2 regions of the Embleya sp. NPDC056575 genome follow, and region 1 is predicted to be linked to the other one. Evidence: riboswitches for the same ligand, from Rfam matches in the RefSeq annotation. Region 1 holds a riboswitch; the other holds the start of a gene.
What was found. Region 1 has a riboswitch for S-adenosylmethionine ahead of thrC (threonine synthase). Riboswitches for the same ligand answer to the same signal wherever they lie in the genome.
Positions count from the first base shown of each region.

Region 1 (7,018 bases):
AGCTTCTCGCGGTCGTAGTCCGAGTCGGAGTTCTCGATCTCGGCGCGGATCTGGTTGACCCGACCCGCGACCTGGTCCGAGTCACCGGCGCCGTCGACGATGGTGGTCTCGTCCTTGGTGACGACGACCTTGCGGGCGCGGCCGAGGAGTTCGAGACCGGCGGTGTCGAGCTTGAGGCCGACCTCCTCGGAGATGACCTGGCCACCGGTGAGGATGGCGATGTCGCCGAGCATGGCCTTGCGACGGTCGCCGAAGCCCGGAGCCTTGACGGCGACGGACTTGAAGGTGCCGCGGATCTTGTTCACGACGAGCGTGGCCAGGGCCTCGCCCTCGACGTCCTCGGAGATGATCATGAGCGGCTTGCCCGACTGCATGACCTTCTCGAGGAGCGGGAGGAGGTCCTTCACCGAGGTGATCTTCGAGTTGACGATGAGCACATAGGCGTCTTCGAGGACGGCCTCCATGCGCTCCATGTCGGTCGCGAAGTAGGGCGAGATGTAGCCCTTGTCGAAGCGCATGCCCTCGGTGAGCTCGAGCTCGAGACCGAAGGTGTTGCTCTCCTCGACGGTGATGACGCCTTCCTTGCCGACCTTGTCCATGGCCTCGGCGATCATCTCGCCGATCAGGGGGTCAGCGGCGGAGATCGAGGCGGTGGAGGCGATCTGCTCCTTCGTCTCGACGTCCTTCGCGAGCGCGAGCAGCTGCTCGGAGACGGCCTCGACGGCCTTCTCGATGCCACGCTTGAGGGCCATCGGGTTCGCGCCGGCGGCCACGTTGCGCAGGCCCTCGCGGACGAGCGCCTGGGCGAGGACGGTCGCGGTCGTCGTACCGTCACCGGCGACGTCGTCCGTCTTCTTGGCGACCTCCTTGACCAGCTCGGCACCGATCTTCTCGTACGGGTCCTCGAGCTCGATCTCCTTGGCGATGCTCACACCATCGTTGGTGATGGTGGGCGCACCCCACTTCTTCTCGAGCACGACGTTGCGGCCCTTGGGGCCCAGCGTGACCTTGACGGCGTCGGCGAGCTGGTTCATCCCGCGCTCGAGGCCGCGGCGCGCTTCCTCGTTGAACGCGATGATCTTGGCCATGTGGTGAAGTCCTCCCAGAACGGGGGTGAGTGCCGGACCGCACAGGCGCCCGCGACGGACGACCCGACCACCGCGAGGATCCCTCCCTCACGGGTGCCGAGCCTCACCGGCCCGGTCCGTTTCTGTCACTCTCACATCCAGAGTGCTAACGCCAATGATTAGCACTCGACCATGCCGAGTGCAAGCGCAACGAGCGGGTCCGGGCTCCCCGACCCACACCCGCGCGTGTCACACACCCCACCCCCACCCCTCACCCGGGCCCCGAGGCGCAGCCCATCCACATGTCGCGGGCCCTGGCCTCGGCCGCCCGACACGGGTACGTGTGCGCCCCCGCCCGCCCGCACGGCCCCCGGCCGGGCCCGCCCGCCCCGGCACGTCCCGGCCCGGAACGGGAATCCCGGCTGCCGGGCCCGCGGTGGTTGCGCGGTTGCGTGGTTCGGGCCCTGGGCGTCGCCCGCACGGCCGGGACGGGTTCGGATGTGCCGCCTCTGGGCCCGCATCCGGTGCGGGCGTCGCGCCCGCCCTGGCTCACCCCGGGGCCGGTCGCGCCGCCGGGTCGTCCGTGGCCATGCCGGGTTCGGGTGCCGTGCCTGTGGGTTGCGCGGGCGCGGGGGGCGGGTTCGGCCGCGTAGGTTGTGCCCGCGTCGCTCTGGTGGGCCGCCTCCCGCCGGAGCGGATTCGCGCGTCCGGCCCCGACCCGTGCTCCGCCGCACCCGCGTGCCTCGCCGCCGCCCGCACGTCGGGGCCGGGGGGCAACGACCGGGGCCCGGCCCCCGCTTGGCGGGAAGGCCGGGCCCCGGTCATGGATCCGACAGGATCGGGCGCGTTGTGTGCCGCGATGTGTCGTGCAGTCCGTGGTGTGGACCGTTTCAAGCAGAGGAGCAGAGGAGCGCATGGCTCCCGGTTCAGGCGGTGACGCGGACCATGTCGGCCTGCGGCCCCTTCTGCCCCTGCGAGATCTCGAACTCGACTCGCTGCCCCTCCTCGAGCGTCCGGTACCCGTCCATCTGGATCGCGCTGTAGTGGACGAAAACGTCCGCCCCACCGTCGACCGCGATGAAGCCGTACCCCTTCTCCGCGTTGAACCACTTGACGGCGCCCTGAGCCATTCCTAACTCCCCTGTTACTGGCCCTTTCACGGATACTGCACGCCGCAGCTCCGGGTTCGTATCCAGAAGGACCCGGCCCTCTGCTACGACCGCGGCTGAATGTATCCGGACGGATGCCCGGAGCAACAGGTCAATCGGACGAGAATTCCCGAGCGAATAAAACTCGCATTCTTCGCGAGTCTCCGGAAAAGCCGTATTTCAATCCACCAGGAAAACGACTTTGAGCACATATCGGATGTGATCCCGACCACGGGTTTACCGACGCGCCGCCGCCAAAGACGGGAAATGGAGCCGGTTAAACCCGGGTTACGCACAACCTTCGGCAGGAACGAAGAAATCCGCCGCGCGGTGCTCGCGCGGCGGATTTCCCGGTTCCGTTTCGTGCCCGATCGAGGAAGATCGGGACGCTCGGCCTATCGCGTCAGCAACCCCCGGCGACCGCCGGGATGATCGAAACGGTGCCCTTGTCGGGGATCGCCGTGGCGAGCCCGTCGGCGAAGCGCACGTCCTCGTCGTCCACGTACAGATTCACAAAGCGACGCAGCTTGCCCTCGTCGTCGAGGATGCGCGCGCGAATTCCGGTGTGGTCCTTTTCCAGCGAGTCCAGGACCTCGGCGAGCGTGGTGCCCTCGGCGGACACCTCCGCCGCCCCACCCGTGTAGGTGCGCAGGATGGTCGGGATGCGAACGGAGACGCTCATGCGAGGCCGGCCTTTCGGAAGGAGTCCAGGGTGGGTCGAATGGTCGCGGTGGGTCCGGTCGTCGGCGTGACCGCGTCCAACGTCTTGAGGCCGTCGCCCGTGTTGAGCACGACCGTCTCGGCGTCCGGGTCCAGCGCGCCGGACTCGAGCAGCTTGCGCAGGCAGCCCACGGTGACCCCGCCCGCGGTCTCGCCGAAGATGCCCTCGGTACGCGCGAGCAGCTTCATCGCCTCGACCACCTCGACGTCGTTCACGTCCTCCACCGCGCCGCCCGTGCGCTTGCACACGTCGAGCACGTAGGGGCCGTCGGCGGGGTTGCCGATCGCGAGCGACTTGGCGATCGTGTCCGGCCGCACCGGGCGGATCACGTCGTGCCCGGCCTTCCACGCGGCGGCCACCGGGGAGCACCCCGTCGCCTGGGCGCCGAAGATCTTGTACGGCGCGTCCTCGACCAGACCCAGCGCGATCAACTCGCGGAAGCCCTTGTCGATCTTGGTCAGCTGCGACCCCGACGCGATGGGAATGACGATCTGCTCCGGCAGTTTCCAGCCGAGTTGTTCCGCGATCTCGTAGGCGAGCGTCTTGGAACCCTCGCCGTAGTAGGGCCGCAGGTTGACGTTGACGAAGCCCCAGCTCTCGCCGGCCGGGTCGCCGATCAGCTCCGAACAGAATCGGTTGACCTCGTCGTAGGTCCCCTCGATGGCGACCAGCTCGCCGCCGTAGACCGCCGCCGTGACGACCTTGCCGGCCTCCAGGTCGGACGGGATGAACACACAGCTGCGCAGGCCCACCCGGGCGGCGGCGGCACCCACCGCGCCGGCCAGGTTGCCGGTGGACGAGCAGGACAGCGTGGTGAAGCCGAAGGTGCGCGCGGCCTCGACCGCGATCGCCACCACGCGGTCCTTGAAGGAGTGCGTCGGGTTCCCGGAGTCGTCCTTGACGTGCAGGTTGCGCACGCCCAGCTCGCGACCCAGGTTCTCGGCCCGGACGAGCTTGGTGAAGCCGGGGTTCAGGCTGGGCCGGGACGCGACGTCCGCGGACACCGGCAGCAGCGGCGCGTAGCGCCAGATGTTGTGCGGCCCGGCCTCGATCCGCTCCCGCGTCACGGTGCCGAACTCGTAGGCGACCTCGAGGGGGCCGAAACAGGACTCGCAGGCGTACTTCGGGCCGAGCTCCGTGCGCTCGCCGCACTCGCGACACGACAGCGCGACGGCCGGACCGAAGGAGGTGGGGGTGGCGCTGGTGGTGCGGGTGGCGGTGGGTGTCGCCATGGCGAGGGCCTTTCTGTCCTCATCTTTACCCGTGGGGTCCCACGGGCCGGACTTGGCACCTGTCCGACTCGTCGGCCGCTCGCTCGCGCCGAAAGCGCGTCACGAGGAATGACGATCGGATGGTTGCCGGGGCTTCAACGGGCCGTTCCCTCTGCCCCTCTGGATGAGCTGCTATGGCGGTGGACACACCCTTCGCCGGGTGGCCGGTCCGCGTTTGTCCGGTCCGACGTGCGATCGTCGTAACCGGTGACGACGACTGTAACCGAACCGGTGCCGCGTCGATCATCCGGTCCACCTCGCGAGACGATAAAGGGTGGAACGACCGAGGCCGGAACACCGGCGACGACAGGGGATCTTCGAACGTGACGCACGAGGTGGGCGACTGGCTCCGACGGCGGTCCTCCGCCGCCGCCGACTGGCCCGTCGACAGGCTTCTCGACGCCAAACGCGACACCCGGGTCAGCGTCGTCCTGCCCGCGTTGAACGAGGCGGCGACCGTCGGCGACATCGTCAAGGTGATCCGGACCGAGCTGATCGAGCGGATACCACTGGTGGACGAGCTGGTGGTGGTCGACTCCGGCTCCACCGACGACACCGCGCGGGTGGCCGCCGACGCGGGCGCGCGGGTGGTGCACCGCGACGACATCCTGCCCGCGCTCGCGGCCGTGCGCGGCAAGGGCGAGGTGTTGTGGCGCTCGCTCCTGGTCACCGACGGCGACATCGTCGCGTTTGTGGACGCCGACCTGAAGGACTTCTCGGCGGACTTCGTCACCGGGATCCTCGGCCCGCTGCTCACCGACCCCTCGGTCCAGCTGGTCAAGGCCATGTACGACCGGCCGCTGGAGATCGGCGACACCATCGTGCCCGCCGGCGGCGGCCGGGTGACCGAACTGGTCGCCCGTCCCCTGCTCAACCTGCACTGGCCCGAACTGGCCGGCTTCGTGCAGCCGCTCGGCGGCGAATACGCGGCCCGCCGCACGCTGCTCGAACAGCTGCCCTTCCCCTGCGGCTACGGCATCGAGACCGCGATGCTCGTGGACACCCTGCGCCTGGTCGGCCTGGACGCGATGGCCCAGGTGGACGTCGGTGTGCGGCGGCACAACCACCAGGACGAGGCGGGCCTGGGGCGGATGGCGGCGGAGATACTCCAGGCCGTCGAGCGCCGCCTGCGCCGCGCTCCCGCCGGCGCGCACCCGGCCACGCCGAACACCGTGCTGACCCAGTTCGAACGGGACGAGGCGGGCTTTCGCGTACGCACCCACGACATCGCCGTCCGGGAGCGACCGCCGATGGCCGAGGTGCCCGAGTACCGGGCGCGAACCCGCCTGGTCGGGCGCTGACCCCCCCGGCCCGAGAGTTTCCCCGGCGTTCGGCCCGGGTTTCCGCCTCGGTGGCCAAGGGCTCGCCGATATCCGAGAGGCACAGTCCGACTACGTGCGGTAGTGGCCGGTGGGCGTGATACTCGCCACACCGTTCGAACCCAGGGCTCGCCCGGCCCGGGTTTGCGCACCGGGATGCGTGGCTAGGGTCGGGGCATGAGTGCTCCCCAACCCGCCACCCCCGCTCCCGCCGGGGTGCTGGTCGCCTCCAACCGCGGTCCCGTGTCCTTCTCCCTGGAGGACGACGGCACACTCACGGTGCGGCGCGGCGGCGGCGGACTGGTGTCCGGCCTGTCCACCGCCGGGCAGGGCACCGGCGCCGTGTGGGTGTGCTCCGCGCTCGGCGAGCCCGACCGCACCGCGACCCGCGCCGCGCCCTCGGGCCGGCTGGATCTCGCCGGTCACGACACCGGCGGGCTGGCCGTACGGATGCTCGACATCGACCCCGGCACGTTCGCGCGGGCGTACAACGCCATAGCGAACTCGACCCTGTGGTTCGTCCACCACCTGCTCTACGACACCCCCTCCAAGCCGGTCTTCGACGCGCGCTTCCGGAAGGAATGGGCCTCCTACGAGGCGTACAACCAGGCGTTCGCCGAGGCCCTGGCGGAGGAGGCGGCCGAGGGCGCGAAGGTGGTCGTACAGGACTACCACCTGACGCTGGTGCCGGTACTGCTCCGCCGACTGCGTCCCGACCTGCGGATCGGCCACTTCGCGCACACCCCCTGGGCGCCGCCGGACTACTTCCGGCTGCTGCCCGACGACATCGCCCGCTACGTGCTCGAAGGGGTGCTCGGCGCGGACCACGCCGGATTCCACTCCCGACGCTGGGCGCTGGCGTTCCTGGACTGCTGCGCCGACGTGCTGGGCGCCGACGTGGACCGGGACGCGATGACCGTCACGCACGCGGGCCACGTGACCGAGATCGGCGTACACGCGCTGGGCGCCGACGCCGAGTTCCTGCGCGAGCGCGCGTCCCGGGCCGACGTGGACACCCGCCTCGCGGGGCTGCGCGAGGTGGTCGGCGACCGTCGGGTGATCGTCAGGGTGGACCGTACGGAGTTGTCCAAGAACATCGTCCGGGGCCTGCTGGCCTACCGCGAACTGCTGCGCACCCGACCGGAATGGCTCGGCCGGGTGGTGCACGTGGCGTTCGCCTACCCGTCGCGGCACGACCTGCCGGAGTACCGCGAGTACACCGCCGCAGTGCAGCGGGTGGCCAAGGAGATCGACGACGAGTTCGGCACCGGCGACTGGCAGCCGCTGGTCCTGCACGTCAACGACGACTTCCCGCGCTCGCTCGCGGCGTATCGGCTGGCCGACGTCGCGCTGGTGAACCCGATCCGGGACGGGATGAACCTGGTCGCCAAGGAGGTGCCGGTGGTCTCCCTCCTGGACGAGGGGCACGGGGGCTGCGCGCTGGTGCTCTCGCGCGAGGCGGGCGCGTGCGAGGAGTTGGGCGAGGACGCGA
Region 1 is NZ_JBHTVA010000032.1:3,874-10,891, reverse strand. Features, by position in the region: gene groL (chaperonin GroEL) at 1-1,088, opposite strand, end outside; gene ACFRCG_RS24855 (cold-shock protein) at 1,994-2,197, opposite strand; gene ACFRCG_RS24850 (MoaD/ThiS family protein) at 2,619-2,897, opposite strand; gene thrC (threonine synthase) at 2,894-4,168, opposite strand; SAM riboswitch class I at 4,185-4,338, opposite strand; gene ACFRCG_RS24840 (glucosyl-3-phosphoglycerate synthase) at 4,531-5,508, shown strand; gene ACFRCG_RS24835 (trehalose-6-phosphate synthase) at 5,704-7,018, shown strand, end outside.

Region 2 (7,018 bases), on a different contig from region 1:
CCCGGACGGCCGGGGAGGCGGGCATCACGCTGTGCTTCGCGCAGCGTTTCCACCCGTCGCTGCGGCACGCCGCGCAGGCGCGGCGCGAGCTGGGGGTGCCGACCACGTTCAACTTCCTGGGTCCGCTGACCAATCCGGCGCGGGTCCGGCATCACGCGATCGGGGTCGCGGATCTGCGGATGGCGCCGATCGTGGCCGGTGTGCTGGCCGATCGTGGGGCCACCGCCCTGGTCTTTCGCGGTGACGACGGGTTGGACGAGTTGACCGTGACCACCACGTCCCAGGTGTGGATCGTGCGGGACGGCGACGTGCGCGAGGACCGGGTGGATCCGCGCGACCTGGGCATCGCGTTGAACGGGATCGAGACGCTGCGCGGCGGCGACGCGATGTTCAACGCGGGGGTGGCCCGGAAGCTGCTCGCGGGGGAGAAGGGCGCGGTGCGCGACGCGGTGTTGTTGAACTCGGCGGCGGCGCTGGCCGCGCTCGGCCCGGGAGACGGATCGTTGACGCAGCAGTTGGCGGCCGGGATCGAGCGGGCGGCGGAGGCGATCGACTCGGGGGCGGCGCAGGCGGCGCTCGATCGATGGGTGGGCGTGACGCGGTCGTTCGCCCGGGGGTAGCCGGAGGCGGATGTGTGCGCCGGGTGGGCCGAGGTCGGCCCGCCCGGCGTCGTCGCGTTCGGCTCCGTCCGGGCGCGGGGGCGGGTGTCCAGTATGTGGAACCGGTGGGGTGGTCGTTGCGCGCGGCGATTCCTGCGGTAATAATTCTGCGCAGGTCACGAGTGACAGTGGAAAGCCCCGGCTTGCTGTCCGGCAACCCTCGCTCCGCGGTGGGGTGCCCCGGGTGATGACACGGTCGGGCGTCGTCAGGCGTCCCGGCAAGCGCGGACCCCTGGTGTGGCGGTAGGCAATTGCCCCATGCGAACCGGGTCCTGTACCTGGGGAGCATGTGATGGCGTGAAATCTCTTTCTCGAAACGGGCTGATCGGCCCATTCCGTACGCGCTGAGTCGTCGCGCGTCGCTTTTCCGAGACCACATTTCATCCGGGGATCACTCCGCGCTGTTTTGATGTCGACTTCTCGACATCGCGTGGGGTCGGTTCTCGTCTGCCGAGGAGATTTGCCATGACCGCCGGTACCGCTTCCGCCGCCTCCGCCGCTTCCGCCGCCTCCGTTGCCTTCGACGCCGATGTCGCCATTGCCGCCCCGTTGCCCGTGGTCGGGCGGGATGTGCTCGTTCCGCTGGTCACCGGGGGTGAGGTGGAGTACGCGGCGCTCGACTACGGGGCCAGCGCGCCGTGTCTGCAGCGGGTGTGGGACGACGTGGCCGGCTATCTGCCGTACTACGGCAGCGTGCACCGCGGCGCCGGCTACCTGTCGCAGTTGTCCACCGAGCTGTACGAGCAGAGCCGGGCCACGGTCGCGGAGTTCCTCGGGCTGCGGGGTGACGACACGCTGCTGTTCACCCGGGGCACCACCGACTCGCTGAACCTGCTCGCCTCGGTACTGCCGCGCGGCACGCGGGTGTTCGTGTTCGAGACCGAGCACCACGCGGCGCTGCTGCCGTGGCGTCGGCATGCCGGGGTGACCCAGTTGGCGGCGCCGTCCTCGCCGGCGCAGGCGGTCGCGGCGCTGGAGGCCGCGCTCGAAGGCTCCGGTGACGGGCCTCGGCTGGTGTGCGTGACCGGCGCCTCGAACGTGACCGGCGAGCTGTTCCCGGTGGCGGAACTGGCCGAGGTGGCGCACCGGTTCGGGGCGCGGATCGTGCTGGACGCGGCGCAACTGGCGCCGCACCACCCGGTGTCGGTCGCGGACCTGGACGTGGACTGGGTCGCGCTGTCGGCGCACAAGCTGTACGCGCCGTTCGGCTCGGGGGTGTTGGCGGGGCGCGGGGACTGGCTGGACGCGGCGGAGCCGTACCTGGCGGGCGGCGGGGCGAGCAAGGCGGTCTCGCGCGACCACGTCGAGTGGCAGAGCGGCGCGGCCCGGCACGAGGCGGGGTCGCCGAACGTGATCGGCGCCTACGCGTTGGCGTCCGCGTGCCGGGCGATCACCGAGGCGGGGCCGGCGGCGCTGGTCGCGCGCGAGGAGGCGCTGTTGGCGCGGTTGCGGGCGCGGTTGGCGGAGATTCCCCAGGTGCGGACGCTGGAGCTGTTCGGGCCCGAGTCGGCGCGGGTGGGCGTGCTCTCGTTCGTGGTCGAGGGGTGGAACAGCTCGCGGTTCGCGGCGGTGTTGTCGGCGGAGTACGGGATCGGGGTGCGCGACGGGCTGTTCTGCGCGCACCCGCTGGTGCGGCACCTGTTGGGCGGGCGGGCCGATCAGCCGACCGAGTGTGGGTCGCCGGACGCGCCGGAGGGGCAGCAGAACCTCAACGCGATCCGGGTCAGCTTCGGTGTGGGGACGCCCGTCGAGCACCTGGACCGCTTCGCGGCGGCGGTTCGGGAAGTGGTGGAGCGGGGGGCGCGGTGGAGCTACACGGTGGATGGAGGCCGGTGCGTTCCTGATTCGGACCCGCGCGTGTTGCCTGCGGCGTGACGGAGGTGTGGGCGGGCGGGGGTCGCGTGCCTGGGCCTTGGACGGGGTGGGGCGTCCTCAAACGCCGGACGGGCTGATTGGGGCTGGGTCGCGTTCTGGGCCGGCCTCCGGCCCGGGAGTCCTCAAACGCCGGACGGGCTGAGAGGTGCCGGGTCGGGGGTGGGGGGCGGTTGGGGTTGGTTATTCGAGGCCGATGGCGAAGGCTGCTTCCAGGTCGTGTTGGGAGTAGGTGCGGAAGGCGATGTGGGTGGTGGTGGCCTCTACTCCCGGGACCTTGTTGAGGCGGCCGGGGATGACGTCGGCCAGGTCGTCGTGGGCGCGTACGCGCACCATGGCGATCAGGTCGAATTCACCGGTCACCGAGTAGACCTCGCTCACGCCCTCGATCGCGGCGATCGCCTCCGCGATTTCCGGGGTCTGGTCCACACGCGTCTTGACCTGCACGATCGCGGTGATCACGGGGTAGTCCTCCGGCTGTCGACGACAAGATGCCCGAGCTTAGTCGGCGCGCCCGTCGGTGCGGGATCGCCGGCGCGACCATGTGTACTCGAAGCCGGGTCACGGGTCACCCGATCGGAGTGGTTTGGCGCTCGCGGACGCCCGGTGCCGGGGGGCGGCCCAGGGCCAGGAGGTCGGCCAGTTCGTGGCGCCCGCTCGCGTGCATCCGGTCGATGAACGCGCGTAGCACGTGTGCCGTCGCGCGTGCGTCGGCCAACGCTCGGTGGGTCGGGTCGGTGGGCGCCTCGAAGTAGCGCGCCAGGGTGCCCAATCGCAGGTTCGGCAGTGTCCCGGCGGGCAGCAGCGCACGGGCCAGGGCGAGGGTGTCGACGACCCGGAAGTCGGGCCAGGCGTGGTCGCACGCGATGCTCGCGGTACGCAGAAAGCCCACGTCGAAGGGGGCGTTGTGGGCGACCAGGATCGCGTCCTCGGCGAAGTGGGTGAACGCCGGCAGCACCAGACGCAGCGGGGGCGCGTCGGCCACCAGATCGTCGGATATCCCGGTCAGGTCGGTGATGAACTCCGGGATCGGCACCCCGGGCGCGACCAGGGTCGCGAACTCGCCCAGGCGGTCCGCTCCACGCACCCGGACGGCGGCGATCTCGGTGATCCGGGCCTCCTGCGGATCCAGGCCCGTGGTCTCCAGATCGACGACCGTGAACACCTGTCGCTCCACCTCGTCACGAATCGCTCGGGATCCGGGCATGGTTCGCAACTCGTGGCCCGGGGCGATACTGTCCGGCGGGCGGGAACGCCGCGGCGGGTCGGCCGCCGGCAAGCCCTGACCCGCCGAACCTCGTGACCGGCAATCCCGGTGCGCGGTGCTGCTCATGTACCGGACGGTACGTTTCCGGCCCGACACGGCCGCGCCCAGGTACCTCTCGCAGCCCGGCATCATGGGGTGTACGCGGCCGACGGTGAACGGGTAAGGCTTCGCGGACCGAACCAGGAAAGGAACACGCATGTCGATCCAGGCCCCCACCGAGGACACCCGGTGGCGTTGCACGCTGTGCGGCAACCTGACCCGGTTCGACGTGACGCGGACCACCAAGGTCGTGGAGTTCACCCACCTCGACCTGGCGGGCGCCCCCCGGGTCGAGGAGCGCGAGATCGTCTCGGACGAGATCGAGTCGGTGCGCTGCCGCTGGTGCAACGCGACCGATTCCGTCGAACTGGTGGCGCGCCCCGACGCGACCTGATCGCCGAGACCGTCCGGGGACAATGGGACTGTGCATCGTTTCGGCATCGGGGCGGCCCGGCGCGACCGCCGGCGGTGCGGAACACGCCATGATCAAGGCGTCGGCGTCCCGGCAACGGTGACGCGGGGAGGGGCCTCGAGGGAACGGGAAGGACCGGAGGAGCAGTGAGCGGACCGGATACCCGCGCGGACGAGGTCACGCCTGCGCACGCCGCCGACGCCGCCGAGGCGGTGCCGGACGCCGAGCCCGACCTCGACGCGCAGTCCGGGACCGCGGCGGCCACGGATGCCGCGACCGATGCCGCGACGGACGCGGAGCCCGTCGAACCGGGGCGGCGGGCCGGGCCCAACGGGCTCGTCGACTCCGCGACGGGGTCGCTACGGTCCGCGGGATCTGCGGGGTCCGAGGAGTTCGCCGGGGCCGTCGAGCCCGAGGCGGAGCGGGCCGCGTCCGAGGCGCCGGTCGTCGAGCCCGAGGCGTTGACCGGGCCGTTGCCGGAGGCGGTCCGGGTCCGGGTGATCTCGGTGGCCGCCGACGCGCTCGGCACGATGACCGCCGACGAGGTCCCGGGGCCGCTGCGCCGGTTCGCCCGGTTCACCCACCAGCGCCGGGCCAAGTTCGCCGCGACGCCGCTGGCCGCCGCGCTGGAGAACGATCCGGTGTTCCGCCAGCGCATAGCGGAGCGCTTCCGCAAGGGCCTGCCGGAGATCTCCGAGGCGCTCGAAGCGGGCAAGGTGCCCGCCGCGGCCGACCCGCTCGACGTGGCCGCGGCCGCCTACCTGCTGCGCCCGCGCGGCTGGGTCCGGCTGATCGAGACCGCCGGCGACGCGGCCAAGGAGGCCGCCGCCGACCGCGCCGAGGCCGAGGCCGCCGAGACGTTGTCCCGCCTGGAGCACGAGGTCGGTGTACTGCGCGCGGCCTCGAAGACCGAGCACGAACGACTGCGCACCGAGCTGGAGACGGCCCGCAAGGAGGCCGACCACCTGCGCCGCCAGGTGCGCGGCCTGCAGGGCAGCGCCAAGCACGAGGAGAAGGAGGCCCGCCGGGCCCGCTCCGAGCTGGACGCGGTGCGGGTCGAGGCGCAGGCCGCGATCGCCGCCGCGGAGAAGGAGGCGCGCCGGCTGCGCGGCCGGGTCGCCGAGGTCGAATCGGCCCTGGAGGCCAGCCGCCGGGCGGCCCGCGAGGGACGCAGCATGGAGGACACCCGGGTCCGGCTGCTCCTGGACACCGTCCTGGAGGCGGCCCAGGGCCTGCGTCGCGAGCTGGCGCTGCCCCCGGTCGGGATCAGGCCGGCCGACATGGTGGACGCGGTCGTGCCGGGCGCGTCCGGGATAAAGGACATCGCGCAGCGCGCGCTGGAGGGCGACGACCCGGCCCTGCTCGACCAGTTGCTCGCGCTGCCGCAGGCGCACCTGGTGATCGACGGCTACAACGTGACCAAGACCGGCTATCCCACGCTCGCGCTGAACAAGCAGCGCGACCGGCTGGTCGGCGGGCTGACCGGGCTCGCCGCGCAGACCGGTTGCGAGGTGACCTGCGTGTTCGACGGCGCACAGCTGGACGCGCCGGTGCTGCTCGCCCCCGCGCGCGGGGTGCGGGTGATGTTCAGCAAGCCGGGCGAGACGGCCGACGAGCTGATCCGCCGGCTGGTCCGGGCCGAGCCGCCGGGCCGGCCGGTCGTGGTGGTCTCCACGGACCGCGAGGTGGCCGAGGGCGTGCGCAAGGCGGGTGCCCGCCCGGTGCCCTCGACGATGTTGCTGCGCAGGCTCACCCGCGGCTGACCGCACCGCGTGTCGGTAGCGCTCCCTACCGTTGACGAGGAAGGTCGACGAGGGGGAGGAGTCACATGCGCATCGCCTGTCGTACACACCGCGGCCGAGGGCGCGCCGGCGCCGCCGGCTGCGCGATCCCGGCTTCGATCGGGCCGGCCCTGATCGGCGCCCGCGTCATCGGTATCGACATATCGCCCGAATTATCGAATACCGCTTCTTTCGGTGACTTCGGCGACCTCGGTGGTTCCGGCGATCCCACCGACCCCGGGTCGCCCCCCGAGCCCGCCGGCCGGCCCGACTACATCGAGTTGGACGAGGAGACGCTGACCGCGCTGCGCCTGTTCGCGGCGGAGGGGATGTTCGCGGCGCCGAGCGGATCGGTGCGCGACGGCGGCGAGCCGCCGGGCGTTCGGCGCCCGGCCGACCGCCGGGGCTGAACCGGGCGGCGGGACCGCTCCGGGGCGGGTCGGCGACACCCGTTCGCCGCAGCCCCGGTCACCGTTCCGAGTGGGGAGCACGCGGGCCCACGTTACGATCGAGCGGTGGATGACCCGAATCGGGCCGCGCGCCGGATCCGCAGCCTGCTGCCCGTTCTGGTCGTTGTGTGCGCGCTCGCCCAACTCGGTGCCGTGCTCGGGGTGACCCGATTCGTCGCCGACACGGTGACCCACACCCCTCCCGGCGTGCACGCCGGCCGTTCCGCCGGCCCCGGGGCGAGCGGCGACGGCGAGCAACACGCGAACGCCCGCCGGATAGCGATCGGCGCCCTCCTGGAACGGCGCGCGAACGCGTTCCTCACCCGGGACCGCGAGGCGCTCTCGTCCACCCTCGACCCGCAGAACCCGACGTTTCGGCAGAACCAGATGGGCGTCTTCGACAACATCGCCGAGGTGCCGTTCGCCGCGTGGGAGTACGAGATCGTCACGCCCGACGCGTTCGACCTCTCCGCCACGCGCAGGAACACGCTCGGTGGGCCCGTGTTCACCGCCCAGGTGGACCTGCTCTACCGGATCAC
Region 2 is NZ_JBHTVA010000021.1:22,700-29,717, reverse strand. Features, by position in the region: gene trpD (anthranilate phosphoribosyltransferase) at 1-620, shown strand, start outside; SAM riboswitch class IV at 774-890, shown strand; gene ACFRCG_RS18400 (aminotransferase class V-fold PLP-dependent enzyme) at 1,125-2,534, shown strand; gene ACFRCG_RS18395 (Lrp/AsnC ligand binding domain-containing protein) at 2,715-2,993, opposite strand; gene ACFRCG_RS18390 (exonuclease domain-containing protein) at 3,100-3,738, opposite strand; gene ACFRCG_RS18385 (hypothetical protein) at 3,995-4,231, shown strand; gene ACFRCG_RS18380 (NYN domain-containing protein) at 4,396-6,012, shown strand; gene ACFRCG_RS18375 (hypothetical protein) at 6,078-6,440, shown strand; gene ACFRCG_RS18370 (hypothetical protein) at 6,546-7,018, shown strand, end outside.
Region 2: it holds a riboswitch for S-adenosylmethionine, as region 1 does, so the genes downstream of both, ACFRCG_RS18400 (aminotransferase class V-fold PLP-dependent enzyme) here and thrC (threonine synthase) in region 1, are expected to answer to the same signal.